Regions from separate parts of the Massilia sp. MP_M2 genome, predicted to be linked through region 1. Evidence: predicted binding sites of a transcription regulator. Region 1 holds the regulator's gene; the other holds the start of a gene.
What was found. Region 1 encodes LexA, which represses DNA repair genes until DNA is damaged. Its sites were predicted from a motif close to ACTGTATNNNNATACAGT; they were not measured.
Positions count from the first base shown of each region.

Region 2: RCH14_RS10090 (DUF4007 family protein) is a predicted target of LexA. The motif match lies at 1,109-1,126, and genes of this name have one in related genera.

Region 1 covers NZ_JBCHJF010000002.1:173,360-181,168, forward strand. The annotation lists gene RCH14_RS05575 (CvpA family protein) at 1-235, shown strand, start outside; gene purF (amidophosphoribosyltransferase) at 298-1,815, shown strand; gene RCH14_RS05585 (cystathionine gamma-synthase family protein) at 1,818-3,059, shown strand; gene RCH14_RS05590 (sel1 repeat family protein) at 3,287-4,003, shown strand; gene lexA (transcriptional repressor LexA) at 4,049-4,678, opposite strand; gene rpsF (30S ribosomal protein S6) at 4,972-5,379, shown strand; gene priB (primosomal replication protein N) at 5,417-5,716, shown strand; gene rpsR (30S ribosomal protein S18) at 5,745-6,035, shown strand; gene rplI (50S ribosomal protein L9) at 6,072-6,524, shown strand; gene RCH14_RS05620 (replicative DNA helicase) at 6,644-7,809, shown strand, end outside.
Region 2 covers NZ_JBCHJF010000003.1:536,904-544,712, forward strand. The annotation lists gene RCH14_RS10085 (hypothetical protein) at 1-931, shown strand, start outside; gene RCH14_RS10090 (DUF4007 family protein) at 1,256-2,101, shown strand; gene RCH14_RS10095 (ATP-binding protein) at 2,094-5,429, shown strand; gene RCH14_RS10100 (phosphoadenosine phosphosulfate reductase family protein) at 5,422-6,264, shown strand; gene RCH14_RS10105 (hypothetical protein) at 6,350-6,859, shown strand; partial or broken gene RCH14_RS10110 (IS3 family transposase) at 6,874-7,809, opposite strand, start outside.

The sequences.
Region 1 (7,809 bases):
TGGCGCGGTGGTTGCGGCCACGGGCCTGTCGCTGGCGGACCGTGGCCTGGGCGGCTTGTTCGGCCTGGCGCGAGGCGTTGTGATCGTGCTCGCAGGCGTCATATTGTGCGGGATGACGGCGATTCCGCAGCAGGCGTTCTGGCGCGACGCGCTGTTGTCACCGATTGCCGAGACCGGCGCGCGCACCGTCAAACCATTCTTGCCCGCTGCCTTTGCGCAGCATATTAATTACTAGACCAGTATTCGTTGTTTTCGCAGTTTTCTGTCATTTTGCACCCAAGCTTTTAGGAGCACTTCATGTGTGGCATCGTCGGCGTCGTTTCGCACTCTCCCGTCAACCAGCTTCTGTACGATGCATTGCTGCTGCTGCAGCACCGCGGCCAGGACGCTGCGGGCATTGCGACCAATCACAGCAGCATGTTCTCGATGTTCAAGGCCAACGGCCTGGTACGTGACGTTTTCCGTACCCGGAACATGCGTTCGCTGCAGGGCAACACCGGCATCGGCCATTGCCGTTACCCGACCGCAGGTTCGTCGAGCGAAGAAGAGGCGCAACCGTTCTACGTCAACGCGCCATTCGGCATCACGCTCGCGCACAACGGCAACCTGACCAACCAGGCTCAGCTCAGGGATGAGCTGTTCCGTAACGACCGCCGCCACATCAACACCGATTCCGATTCCGAGGTGCTGCTCAACGTGCTGGCCCACGAAATCCAGGAAGCGGCCGATGGCTTCTCGCTCGACGCCGACGCCATCTTCAAGGCCGTCGCCGCCGTGCACCGCCGCGTGCGCGGGGCCTATGCGGTCGTCGCGCAGATCGCCGGCCATGGCATGCTGGCGTTCCGCGATCCGTTTGGCATCCGTCCGCTGTGCCTGGGCGTGAACGAAACCGAGAACGGCAACGAATACCTGGTCGCCAGCGAGTCGGTCGCTCTCGAAGGCCTGGGCTTTCGTTTCGTGCGCGACATCGCGCCGGGCGAGGCGGTCTTCATCACCAATGATGGCAAGCTGTCCGAGCGCCAGTGCGCCGAAAATCCATCGCTCAATCCGTGCGCGTTCGAATTCGTCTACCTGGCCCGCCCGGACTCGGTGATCGATGGCGCGTCGGTCTACGCTACGCGCCTGCGCATGGGTGAATACCTGGCCGACAAGGTTCTCAGTGAAATCCCGGTCGAAGACATTGACGTCGTCATGCCGATTCCCGATTCGTCGCGTCCTGCCGCCATTCAGCTGGCGTTGAAACTGGGCGTCGAATACCGCGAAGGCTTCATCAAGAACCGCTACATCGGCCGCACCTTCATCATGCCGGGCCAGGGCATGCGCAAGAAATCCGTGCGTCAGAAGCTCAATGCGATCATTTCCGAATTCAAGGACAAGAACGTGCTGCTGGTCGACGATTCGATCGTGCGCGGCACCACCAGCCGCGAGATCGTGCAGATGGCCCGTGAAGCCGGCGCGCGCAAGGTGTACTTCGCCTCGGCCGCGCCACCGGTGCTGTACCCGAACGTGTACGGCATCGACATGCCGACCCGCGACGAACTGATCGCCTACGGCCGCACGACCGAAGAAGTCTGCCGTGAGATTACCGCCGACCGCGTGATTTACCAGGACATCGATGCCCTCAAGCGCGCGATTTCGGACGTCAATCCGGCACTGACGAACTTCGAGGCGTCGTGCTTCGACGGCGTCTATGTGACGGGCGACGTGACCCCGGAATACCTCGATCGCCAGGAAACGGCGCGTCATAATCCTGCCGCCAAGGATGAAGACCAGGTCCGTACCCAACTGAATTTGAACCCCGCCGCCGCCGAGTAAGCATGAGCGAGAAAAAAACCTACGGCTTTACCACGACGATCCTGCACAACGACCGGTACAAGCCGATCGAGCACGGTTCGCTGCACAAGCCGATCCACACCTCCGTCGCGTTCGGCTACACGGATGCGCGCCAGCTCGCGTCCGTGTTCCAGGGCAAGGAGCCGGGCTTCCGTTATGGTCGCCAGGGCAATCCGACCGTCAGCGCGCTCGAGGACAAGGTGAGCAAGATGGAAGATGGCGTCGCCACGCTGTGCTTCGGCACCGGCATGGCGGCCATTGGCGCGCTGTTCCAGGCCTTGCTCAAGGCGGGCGACGCCATCGTCTCGTCGAGCTTCCTGTTTGGTAATACCAACAGCCTGTGGCAGACGGTGGCGGGGCAGGGCGTCGATGTTGCCTTTGTCGATGCGACCGATGTGGCGCAAGTCGAAGCGGCGTTGACGCCCAACACGCGCATGGTGTTCGTCGAGACGATCGCCAATCCGCGCACGCAAGTGGCGGACCTGGCCCGCATCGGCGAGCTGTGCCGTGAGCGGGGCATCCTGTACGTGGTCGACAACACGATGACGTCGCCATGGCTGTTCCGCCCGAAGAGCGTCGGTGCTGGTCTCGTGGTCAATTCGCTGACCAAGTCCATCGGTGGTCACGGCATCGCGCTCGGCGGCGCGCTGACTGATACCGGGCTGTTTGACTGGAGCACCTTCCCCAACATCGCACCGAACTTTCGCAAGCAGCCGGCGCAGGCCCAGGGCATGGCGCAACTGCGCGCGAAAGCGCTGCGCGACTTCGGCGCCTCGCTTGGGCCGGAAGCGGCGCATCACATCGCCGTCGGCGCCGAGACACTGGCGCTGCGCATGACGCGTACCTGCGCCAATGCACTGGCGCTGGCCACGATGCTCGAGGCTGACGAGCGCGTGGCGAAGGTCCACTATCCGGGCCTGGCCTCGCACCCACAGCATGGTATTGTCACGTCGCTGTTTCGCGCCGGTGGTTCGCTGCTCAGCTTCGAGCTGCACGAGGCCATCGATCCGTTCGATTACCTCAATCGCCTGCAGCTGGCGATTCCGGCGTCGAACCTGGGCGACAACCGTACGCTGGTCATTCCGGTGGCGCACACGATCTTCTTCGAGATGGGCGCCGAGCGCCGCGCCAGCATGGGCATTGCCGAGTCGCTGATCCGTGTGTCGGTGGGCATCGAGGACACCGATGACCTGGTTGAAGACTTCCGCCAGGCGCTGGACGCGTAAGTACGGCGTACCGCCCGGCGTTACCGCGCGGCGTATCGCGCGGCGTTACCGCGCGGCGTTACCGCGTGGCGTTACCGCGTGGCGTTACCGCGTGGCGTTACCGCGTGGCGTAAAGCCATGCAAAGAAGGCCGGCGCGATGCCGGCCTTGTCATTTTTACGGTTGAGTTTGGCTGTAAAAGGGGGCTATGATGCGCCATCGTCAGCTTGTCATTTTCTTCGGATGCCCATGAAACGTTTCCTGCTCTGCCTGTCCCTGTACCTGCCCCTGAGCATCGCCAGCACTGCCTATGCGGGCGAGCTGGAAGACGCCAATGCGCTGTTCGAAAAGAAGGATTACGCGGGCGCGCTCAAGCTCTACACCAAGCTGGCCAATGCCGGCAATCCACAAGCGCAGCAGCAGCTGGGCCAGATGTACTGGTATGGCGAAGCGGGCGCCGTCGACGAGGCGGCGGCCAAGGCATTGTTCGAAAAGTCGGCGGCCAAGGGCAACAAGGTCGCGGCCGAATCGCTGGTCGTGATGGAACAGCGCGTGACCAAGCGCGCCGAGATCGATTACTGGATCAAGGGCTACGATGGCGCCGAGCTGCAGTCGGGCGAATACCGTTGCCCGTCGCCGCGCATTCCAGCCGTGTCGAAAGTCAACGACGAGATCGATCGCGTCAACAAGCTGGTGACGGGCTGGCAGGATTGCTATAACAAGATGGTAACGAACCTGAACGCGCAGTCGCCATTGACCAAGAAGATTCCGGCCGATATCGCCAAGCTGATGAACAAGCAGGAAACAGAGGCATCGGCAGCCTACCTGGAGCAGGTGCGGCAGAATATCGCGGAAGGCGCGAAGGTCAATTCAAAGATGATCCTGGCCGATTTTGCCGCGTGGCGCAGTGCGACCGAGGCCTTTGTCAGCCAGCACAATGCGGTCGTGAAGAAGGCGTCGAAGTAGGCAGGGCAGGACGGGCGCCGGCAGGGAGAGGCCGGCGCCTTTGCATCAGTTCCAGCTACGCATCAGACCAACAGCCAGGCCTTCGAGTGCAAACTCTTCGTCTGGCGAGACGGCAATGATGTTGAAGTCGGGGTTTTCTGGCAGCAGCTCGACCAGATCACCCGTCTTGCGATAGCGCTTGACCGTGACTTCGTCGCCCAGGCGCGCGACGACGATCTGGCCATTCTTGGCGCTGTCGATTTTCTTGACCGCCAAAAAGTCGCCATCCATGATGCCGGCGTCGCGCATCGACCAGCCCTTGACCTTCAGCAGAAAATCGGGCCGCGCTGCGAACATCGCGGCGTCGACGTTGTAAGTGGCTTCGACGTGCTCCTGCGCCAGGATCGGATTGCCCGCCGCGACGCGCCCGACCAGCGGCAGCGACATGAACGACGGTGGCGGCATCGGAATCGCCTCGACGCTCGCGCCGATCAGGCGAATGCCACGCGACGTGCCCGGCGAAATTTCGATGGCGCCCTTGCGCGCCAGCGCTTGCAGATGTTCTTCAGCCGCATTGGCCGAGCGGAAACCAAGTTCGGAAGCGATTTCAGCCCGGGTCGGGGGGAAACCGGTGTTCTCGATCGCTTCCTTGATCAGGTTCAGGATCTGTTCTTGCCGTGCAGTGAGCTTTAGCATAAATGTGTTACAGCAACCGGTTATGTGTGTAACCTGTATTTTTGTACAGTATTCTGCCGCGCGCAAGGGGAAACGCAAAAAATATCGCGAAAATCCCGATTCAGGGTCCAAACATGCGCCAAAACCCCGGAATTGTCGAGTCAGATCTGTCGCAAGACGGGCTGAACGTGCCTGCAATGCGTCATTGGGCTTTCCAAGCCACCGAGATCCGGGTTATAATTGCCGGCTTTCCCTTCCCACACTCGTCTTGACGCCGAGGTGGGCATTTGTTAAACGTCCTCAAGGAGTAATGCATGCGTCATTATGAAATCGTGTTTATCGTCCATCCGGACCAGAGCGAACAAGTCCCGGCGATGATCGAGCGTTACAAGACCACGGTGACCAGCCGCGGCGGTAACATCCATCGCGTTGAAGACTGGGGCCGCCGCCAGATGGCATACCAGATCCAGAAGCTGCCAAAAGCACACTACATCTGCCTGAACATCGAATGCGACAACGAGACCCTGGTCGAGCTGGAAACTGCATTCAAGTTCAATGATGCGGTTCTGCGTCACCTGACCGTCAAGCTGAAAAAAGCTGAAACCGCACCGTCGCCGATGATGAAATCGGTGCAGCGCGAAGACGCAGCCAAGAGCCACCGTGCCGAAGCCGCTGCGCCTGCAGCCGCTCCAGCCGCTGCGCCAGCGCCTGCTGCTGCTTAAGTTTTTCCCAGTTATTCGTAGTAACCAGTAATACCGGGTGCACAGCGCAAACCACCTCCAGCTCATGGCGACCATCGCCGAGCGCGACGTACTGCGTTACACCCCGGCCGGTGTGCCAATCGTTTCAGCCGTCCTGATGCACGAATCGCAGCAGGAAGAGGCCGGAGTCGAAAGGTCGGTCGCGTTCGAAGTCCCCGCGTTCGCCGCGGGCGAGATTTCGGGCAGGTTTGCCAGCGCCGAACTTGGCGCCAGCTACAGGTTCAACGGATTTCTTGCACGGAAAAATCGCAACAGCAAAGCCCTGGTGTTTCACATCATTGATTTCAGTGCCGCTTAACCCGGCAATTTAGATACAGGAGCCTCAAATGGCATTCGGTAAAAAGTTCGACAAAAACAAAGCGAAACTCAAAGAGAAGCGCAAACAGCAAAACCCGCTGTTCAAGCGCAAGAAATTCTGCCGCTTCACCGCCGCTGGCGTTGAGCAGGTGGACTACAAGGACGTCGACACCCTGAAGGACTTCGTCCAGGAAAACGGCAAGATCATGCCAGCACGTCTGACCGGCACCAAGGCGCACTATCAGCGTCAGGTCGACACCGCGATCAAGCGCGCACGCTACCTTGCGCTGCTGCCGTACACCGACCTGCACCACGGTTAATCGTCGGTCACGACAGTCAGACATCTGGAGATCACTATGCAAATCATTCTGTTGGAAAAAGTAGTCAACGTCGGCAACCTGGGCGACGTCGTCAAGGTCAAGGACGGTTACGCACGTAACTTCCTGATCCCACAAAAGATGGCCCGCCGCGCTACCGCCGGCGCCGTCGCCGAGTTCGAAGCCAAGCGCGCTGAACTGGAAAAAGCAGCAGCTGAAAAGCTGTCGGCTGCCCAGGCCGAAGGCGACAAGCTGAGCGGCATGACCGTCACCATCGGCCAGAAAGCCGGCGTTGATGGCCGTCTGTTCGGTTCGGTCACCAACTTCGACATCGCCGAAGCGCTGACCAAGCAAGGTTTCGCTGTCGAGAAGTCGCAAGTGCGCCTGCCGACCGGCCCTTTGAAAACCACCGGCGAATTCCCGGTTGCAGTCGCTCTGCACACCGACGTCGTGTCGGAAATCACCGTCGCTGTTGTGGGCGAAGCTGCCTAAGCACACGCTGTACATGTGCTGAGCACGCAGTTCTGAAAAAGCCGGGTTCGCCCGGCTTTTTTGCTTTTCGGCTTTCCATTATTGCCAGTCGCAAGACCGGAAAAGGTATAATCCCGCCCATGAACGCAGCACCTCCAGATCCGCAACTCGACGCCCTGCGCATCCCCCCGCACTCCATCGAAGCCGAGCAATCCGTCATTGGCGGCTTGCTGCGCGATAACGCCGCATGGGACCGCATTGCCGACTTCATGAACGCGGAAGACTTCTACCGCTACGATCACCGCATCATCTTCGAACAGATGGTCCGCCTGATCAACGGCGGCAAGCCGGCCGACGTGATTACCGTCTACGAAGCCTGTAACCAGCTCGGCAAGGCCGATGACGTGGGCGGCCTGCAATACCTGAATGCGATGGCGCAGAACACGCCGTCGGCTGCCAATATCCGGCGCTATGCCGAGATCGTGCGCGACCGCGGCATCCTGCGCAAGCTGATCACTGTGGCCGATGAAATCTCGGGCAATGCGTTCAACCCGCAGGGCAAGGAAGTCAAGCAGATGCTCGACGAAGCCGAGTCCAAGATCTTTGCCATTGCCGAATCCGGCTCGCGCGGCCAGCAGGGCTGGAATCCGATCCAGCCGCTGCTGACGCAGGTCGTCGAGCGCATCGACGAACTCTATAGCCGCGAGAATCAGGGCGAGATTACCGGGGTGCCCACCGGCTTTATCGACCTCGACCGCATGACGTCCGGCCTGCAACCGGGCGACCTCGTCATCGTTGCCGGTCGTCCGTCGATGGGCAAGACGGCGTTCTCGGTCAATATCGGCGAGAACGTCGCGATCGAGGCCGGTCTGCCGGTCGCAATTTTCTCGATGGAGATGGGCGGTACCCAGCTGGCGATGCGTATGCTGGGTTCGGTCGGCCAGCTCGACCAGCACCGGCTGCGTACCGGGCGCCTGAACGACGAGGATTGGCCGCGCCTGACCCACGCCATTCAAAAGATGAACGACGCCCAGCTGTACATCGACGAGACGCCGGCGCTGAACCCGATCGAGATGCGTGCGCGTGCGCGACGCCTGGCGCGCCAGTGCGGCAAGCTGGGCCTGATCATCGTCGACTACTTGCAGCTGATGCAGGGTAGCCAGCCGGGCGATAACCGCACCGCTGAAATTTCGGAGATTTCGCGCTCGCTCAAGGGCCTGGCCAAGGAGCTGCAATGCCCTGTGGTGGCGCTGTCGCAGCTGAACCGCTCGCTGGAACAACGGCCGAACAAGCGGCCCGTGATGTC
Region 2 (7,809 bases), on a different contig from region 1:
TGCCGACGGGACGATGGACGGCACCGGTACGGCGGCGCGCTTCAATAATCCTTACGGGCTGGCGATCGACAGCAGCGGCAATGTGTACGTGGCAGATCGCGGCAACTACGTCATCCGCAAGATCACGCCGGACGGTGTGGTGACCACGCTGGCGGGCGGTGCCGGGCAGAGCCGGCTTGTTAACGGTGCTGCCGCCAATGCGCGCTTCGTCAATCCGGTCGCATTGACAGTGGGGAGCGGCGGGACGGTGTATGTCGCGGATGATGTGAATATCCGCAGCATCACAACGGGTGGCCAGGTCGCGACGGTGACCACGATCCCGGTTGGCAGCAACGTCGCGACGACGAGTCGGCCTGACGTTACACCGGGCGCGATCGCCGTCGATGCCAACAACAATCTCTACGTCACTAACAACTACGGCACGCGTCGGTTTGCCATCGGCACGGGCGGGACGGGGATTCTGGAAGGGCAGAACACGGTTGGCGACCTGTTCGGAACGCGCACACTGGCACCGCGCGGGGTGGCGGTGGACAGCAGCAACGTCGTGTACCTGTTCGATCTCGAGCGCGAGATCAGTCGCTGGAATCCGACGGCCAATTTTGGGTCGGACAATCTGTTCACGATTGCTGGTGCGCAGAATGCACGCGGTGCGGTGAACGGTACCGGCAATGCAGCGCGTTTCGAACAGGTCGTAGCGTTGACGGTGGATCCGCAGGGCAATCTGTATGCTGCTGATGCGGTAAATAACCTCGTGCGCAAGATTACGCCGGCTGGGGTGGTGACGACGGTGGCCGGGACGACGCGGGCGACGACGTTGCGTGTTGGGGATTTGCCCGGGAGTCTGGGCGATGTTCGCGGCATTGTTACGGACGGTAAAGGGCTGCTGTATGTGACGTCGGGGAATGCAGTTATAAAAATCATACTGAAATGATCGGCTTTGTCGACAAAGCCTGGCTCGACGCAGGATGTGGAAGTTGCAAAAATGCAATTTACATCTTTAGCTTTTGTTAGCGTAGTTTTGAATAAGTTCTGAATAAGTGGATGCTTCGCAAAAAAACATTGTCTCCGTTGGCGAGCTGATGAGAAGGTATGTTGGCAGATATAAAACACTGTGGATTTTTACAGTAAAATCCTAGGGGTCTAACTGGTGGATTCCACCAGTTCGGGTTAAACTGTAACAATGAATGCTATATCTAAACTTAGCCGAGGTAGATCTGCCCACTTCTCAGGCCATGAAACGTTTCCTCTGCGTCAAATGTGGCTTAAGAAGCTATTCGATCAAGCCACTGACGGCGGGTTGATCCGCAAATCGACATTTTCTCAAGAGAAGTCCATTGCGGACTTTGGTGTAGGCAAGAACATGGTGGCATCAATTCGCCATTGGGCTCTGGCTTGCGGCGTGATGTATGAGGACGTCGACGGTTTCCGCATTCGAGGTCTTGCTAACGAGATTCTAAGTGACGGTGGGCTCGATCCCTATGCTGAGAGTCCATCAACGGCTTGGCTTGCGCATTGGCAGCTCGCAGGCCGCTGCATTCGCTCGACTACTTGGCATTGGTTGTTCAACCATGTGACTGCTCCAACCTTCACCCGCCAAGAACTAGAAGAACCTCTAGCCATCTACGCTCGTGAACTTGATCCTAAGCATAGGCTGTCTGCCTCCACGATCTCGCGAGATTTGGAGACGTGCCTTCGCAGTTACGCGCCGCGTGTTGCGGGAGGCTCCCCTGAGGACTTTGCAGAGCCGCTTTTGGGCGAGTTAGGGCTGTTGCAGGAGGTTCATAAGGGGCAATACGCTTTTCGACGCGGGCCGAAGGCGTCGTTGCATAACGGCATCTTCGCTTATGCCTTAATCGACTTCTGGAATCGGGAGGCCGAGGGACAAAGTTCGCTCGCCTTTGAAACCGTCGCTTACGCAGAGGGCTCGCCAGGACGGGTCTTCAAGCTCGATGAGGAGTCGATCGCCCAACGATTAATTACTCTCTCAGACTTCACCGGACGCAAGGTTGAATGGACCGATTCGGCGGGCCTGCGCCAAATTCATCGCAAAGACTTGTCTAAGGAAGACGTAAAAAACATGATCAGGCGCGCCTATGACTGACACTAAGCATGAGGCGCTTTCGGATAGTGTCCAGATTTCACGCCAATACCAGCGTTCTATCCGTGTCGACGCCGACATCGGCCGCGCCGACGCACTCGCTGGTTACATCTGCCACGCGACTGCGGCTTCCGTAGTCGATGGCATGTGTACGCAGCTCTCTAGTACCAATCAACGATGCTTCACTTGGACGGGCCCGTTTGGCGGAGGTAAGAGCTCGTTGGCAGTCGCGTTGGCGAGCGTCTTGCATTCAAATAAGGATCTTCGAGCGAAAGCACGTGACGCTTTGCATCTCGACTCAAAGCCGTCTTTTGACAAGGCATTCCCGGTTCGCAATGGCTGGTTGCTCGTCCCGACGGTTGGCCGGCGTAGTAGCGTCGTGACAGAGATTCATGCCGCGCTACGCCGCGCGCAGGGTAAGACCGTTGATGGCCGCAGTAGGCCGAACGCCCAGTCGTTGATCGCCGAGTTGCTTGAAGAAGCCAAAAATCGACCGCATGACGGCGTGCTAGTCATCATCGACGAGATGGGGAAATTCTTGGAGGCTTCGGCCTTGGGTTCCGGTGATGATGTTTACTTTTTCCAAGAGCTTGCCGAGGCGGCCGCTCGTTCAGAAGGATGTCTAGTTGTCGTTGGTGTGCTGCATCAGTCCTTCGCACAATATTCGGCCCGCTTGGGCATCGATACCCGTGACGACTGGGCAAAGATCCAAGGCCGCTACGTCGACCTTCCTTTCGTAGCCGCGAGCGATGAAGTTGTCGAGCTGATTGGCCGAGCGATCGAGGCCAAGGAAATCCCGCACTGGATGCGCGACGCGTCCATGACCATTTCTGAGGCGATCCGTTCGCGCCGGCCCGCAGTGGGAAAGGACTTTGCGCAGGCACTGGAAGCCTGCTGGCCACTGCACCCGGCCATGGCAGCACTGCTGGGCCCGATTTCTAAGCGACAGTTTGGACAAAACGAGCGTAGCACGTTCGGCTTCCTATCCTCAGTAGAACCGTATGGCTTCCGGTCCTATTTGAACTCGACTCTCAAAAGCGATGCGACCTGGTATCGTCCTAGTGACTACTGGGACTACCTGCGATCAAACTTGGAGCCGGCGATCCTTGCTTCTCCTGACGGGCATCGCTGGTCGCAAGCCGTCGAAGCGGTCGAGCGGGCCGAGGCTAAAACGGGCGACGCGTTGCTTGTGTCACTGATCAAGAACATCGCAGTTATTGATTTGTTCCGCAGTGGCTCCGGCCTTGTTGCCGACTCCGCCGTAATCGGCGCACTTTTCTACGACAAATCCCGCGATGAACTCGACGCTGCGCTGGAAAAGCTCAGCTCGCTCAAGGTCGTGCTATTCAAGAGCTACACCGGCGCTTGGTCGGTGTTTGAGGGCAGCGACTTCGACATTGATGCAGCGATTGCCCAAGCCATGGCTACTTCGCCTGGTATCGACTACGCCTGGCTTGCACAGCTTATGGGCCTGCATCCAGTAGTGGCCAAACGCCACTATCACGAGACAGGAGCAATGCGCTGGATGGAGCTCTCGCTTTGCAGCAGCGACCAGGCCGAGAAAGTCGCCGCTAACTTTCAACCTAAGAAGGGCGAATTCGGGGCGTTTATTCTTGCTCTCCCGACTAAGGGTATGAGCCAGCGCGAAGCAAGCCTTCGAGCGGCGGACTGCTCAAAGCTTCGTCCATGGCCAGTGATGGTAGGCATCCCCACCAACCATGTCCGCATCGCGGAGCTATCTGCTGAGCTGGTGGCGTTAGAACAAGTCAAGGAGCGGCATGAGCTTTCTGGTGACGCCGTCGCCCGGCGCGAGGTCTACGCGCGGTTGGCGGCAACGCGGGCCGATCTTGAGGATCAATTACAAGCCGCGGTGTCGAGGGCAAAGTGGCATAAGGGCGCGCATCAGATCGTAGAGCCAGGAGAGAAGCTCTCCCCCGAGGCATCCATGCTGGCCGACGACCTATTCAAGCATTCGCCTCCGGTATGGAGCGAACTGGTCAACCGCGACAGTGTGTCGAGCAACAGCGTGAAGGCCCGCCGTGAACTGTTGCACGCGATGATCAATGCCGAAGGTCAAGAGGCCTTGGGCTTCGAGGGATTTCCAGCCGAGCGCGGTCTCTATGAAACGCTGCTCAAGAGCACGGAGCTTCATCGCCAAGACGCTTCCGGCGCATGGCGTTGTATGCCGCCTAGTGATGGTTTTGCTAAGGGCTTCGCGCCGCTATGGGATGCTACCCGCGTCCTCTTCTCCGATGCCAATGCTCGCGTAGGCGCGCATGAAATTTATGCGTTGTGGAGTGCGCCGCCTTTCGGCATGAAGCGGGGTATTCATCCTGTAATTCTCACAGCCTTCCTGCTCGCCCATAAAACGAACATCGCCGTCTATAAGGACGGAATGTTCATGCCGCGACTCACCGATTTTGACATTGATGAGTGCCTGCAAGACCCCAGCCGCTTCTCGCTGCGTTGGGTAGCCATCGACGAAGACAAAAACCATATCCTCGAAGGGATCTCCGAGCTATTGGCTGAGATTGGCGAAAGCGCTGGCGCGGCAGACCCGCTTGAGGCAGCGCGCGGCTTGGTGGCGATGGTATTCAATTTGCCCGAATGGGCCCGACGTACCTCGCGGCTAGGGCAGGTAGCCAGAGACATGCGCGATATGCTCCTTAAAGCCAACGATCCGCACAAGGTCCTGTTCGTCGACCTAATCTCGCTCTTGGGCGTTGCCGACGGCAAGTCCTACGTGCAGGCACTGCGCGCGCCATTGCAAGAGCTCGCCGGTGCCTACGGTAAGATGCTCGCCGAAGTCGAAGCCAAGATGCTTTCCGCGCTCGACGCGAGCAGCGACGACCTCGATGCACTTCGAGCGCGCGCCCGCTCGGTCTCCGGCATTTCGGGCGACCTACAAATGGATGGTTTCGCTACACGTCTTGCCAACTTCGATGGCTCGCGGACCTCGCTCGAAAGTCTACTGAGCATGGCGGCTGAGAGGCCTCCGCGCGACTGGGTGGATCGCCATATCGACGCGGCGATCTTGGAGCTCGCCAAATTCGCGCGACGTTTCCGCGAGGCTGAGGCCTTTGCGGCAGTGCAAGGCCGGCAGGCTCACAGCGAGGCTATTGCTGTAGTTATTGGCGCTGGCTCGGACACCAAGATGATCTCACGCTCGTTCACGATATCGGACCGTCATCGCCAAACGGTGGACTCAAAGGCCGACGAGGTCGTCTCGATGCTGTATAGAGAAGGGCTGGAGACGGACGTATTGCTAGCAATCTTGGCTAAGGTCGGGATGATGTTGGCTTCAATTGACACGGAGGAGGCCAATGGCTGAGAGGCACGTTTTAGGGATTTCTGGCGGCAAGGATAGCGCGGCGCTGGCTGTGTACATGCGCGAGCATCATCCCGAACTTGAGATCGAATACTTTTTCACAGACACTGGCGAAGAGCTCCCAGAGGTCTACGAATTCCTCGGGAAGCTCGAAGGCCGGCTTGGCAAACCTATTCTAAGGCTCAACCCTGACCGAGACTTCACCTTCTGGCTGCGCCAATACAATCACTTCCTGCCCAGCCCCAACACGCGTTGGTGCACACGGCAGCTGAAGCTAGCTCCCTTCGAAAGCTGGGTGAGGCCCATGCTTGCGGCAGGCGATAAGGTTACGTCCTATGTTGCTATCCGCGCCGATGAAGAATACCGCGAGGGCTACTCGGCCAAAGCCGATAATCTTTTCGTCAAGTTGCCCTTCCGAGAGGATGGCATCGACAAGGTCGGCGTAATCGATATACTTGAAAACTCTGGTGTCGGATATCCAAAGTATTATGAGTGGAGATCGCGTAGCGGATGTACTTTCTGTTTCTTTCAACAGAAGATTGAGTGGGTAAGACTGCGCGAGCAGCATCCCGAGTCCTATGAGGCTGCCAAAGCTCTCGAAAAGGATGCCTTAGATCATGGCTCGCCTTTCACCTGGTCAAAGGGCGAGTCGCTCAGCGATATGGAACAGCCTGAGCGCGTAGCTGCGATTCAGGCCGAATATGAGATTCGTCGTAACCGCATGCGCAAGGCAATTCCCATTAATCCGCTGCGGCCTGTAAAGGCTTGTCCGGACGATATCGATGACATCTATGGGGTCGATGAGGGGAATGGCTCTTGCATCGTGTGCCACAAGTAGCCTAGAAAGCGATGGGTAAATGAGCAAAGATTATCCGAAAACAATCTCTCCTCACCCCTGTCCAATTTGCTCCCAGACTCGGAGAATGTCCGAGCATTTAATCGAGGCAAGCCTCGCCGCGAGCTACCTTGGGAACACCTCGACCTACGAAAGTGAGCATGGCATCGCGACCATCCGAACCGAAACTATTGGAGATTGGTTCAAATTAGCCGCTCAACTCGAAAAGGTCGAAATCAATACCTGGAAGTTCGAATCCTCCGAAGCAAGCCTCTACTGCGGCACAGTGGCTGACAACATCGACGCGCATTCGGAACACTATACAAATCATGCTACCGCGCTCACGCGCTTCATGTTCGTCTGCAATGGCCTCGAAGAGGCTTTTCGCTTCGTCGATCACCTCTACGCTCCGTTAGCTGCCGCCAAGGGCGTGGCCAAGAAGGATATCAAGCGGGCCAGTAACATGCGTGCCGTCGTGCTTCTCGACGACGTTTTTGAACGAATGGGGGGGCAGGCCGCCCCACAAGAATTTGAACACCACTGCGGCAACTTCATCAGCCTATTCAATCGATATAAGGCTGAGGTGTATTGTCAATAGTGGACACATCCGTTTCAAGCAGCCATCTTCGCTTTGCTGAAATTTTTGGCGAATAGCGCTGGCGATACGTAGCCAAGGCGCGAATGTCGCCGTTGGCGGTTATAGAAAATCTCGATGTACTCCTTGATCGCTGCTTCCGCGTTAGCCCTTGTGGCGTAGCGTTGATGATGAATCATCTCATTCTTCAAGCTACCCCAGAAGCTCTCCATGGGAGCGTTGTCGTAGCAGTTCCCTTTGCGCGACATGGAAGCTTGCATGCCGAACTGCGCGACCAGTTTCCGGTAATCGTCAGCGCAGTATTGCGTCCCGCGGTCAGAGTGGTGAATCAAGCCAGGAGCCGGACGCTTTCTGCGCACAGCGCGCCACAAGGCCTGCGCCGTCAGATCCTGCGTCATGCGCGATCCCATTGCATATCCCACCAGCTCGCAGGTAAAAACGTCCTTCACGCCAGCGAGATAGAGCCATCCTTCGTCCGTCATCACGTAGGTGATGTCGGTGACCCAGACTTCGTTCGGCCGCGTCGGCACGAAGGTCTGGTTCAACAGATTGTCGGCGACAGGAAAACCATGGCGCGAATTCGTCGTCGCCTTGAACTTGCGCTTTTGTTTGCAGCGCAGACCGAGTTCTTGCCGAAGCCTGCCGTATCAAAGCCTTGAGAGACCAGTTCTGGAAGCAGGCGCAGTGGCCCTTAGGTCTCCCGGGTCTGCACATGTACTGCCTTGATCGCGATCTTCAATCGCTCGTCGTCTTGCGCGCGTTGCGATGGCGGACGGTCCAGCGCTGCATAGAATCCACTACGCGAAACGTCGAAGACACGGCACAACAAGCCAAGCGGGTAATCGAGTCGCACCGATTTCATGAACGCGTACCGGGCAGCGACTCCCTTGCAAAGTACGCGGTGGCCTTTTTTAGCACTTCCTTTTCCATGCGCTCGACGGCCAGTTCTCTGC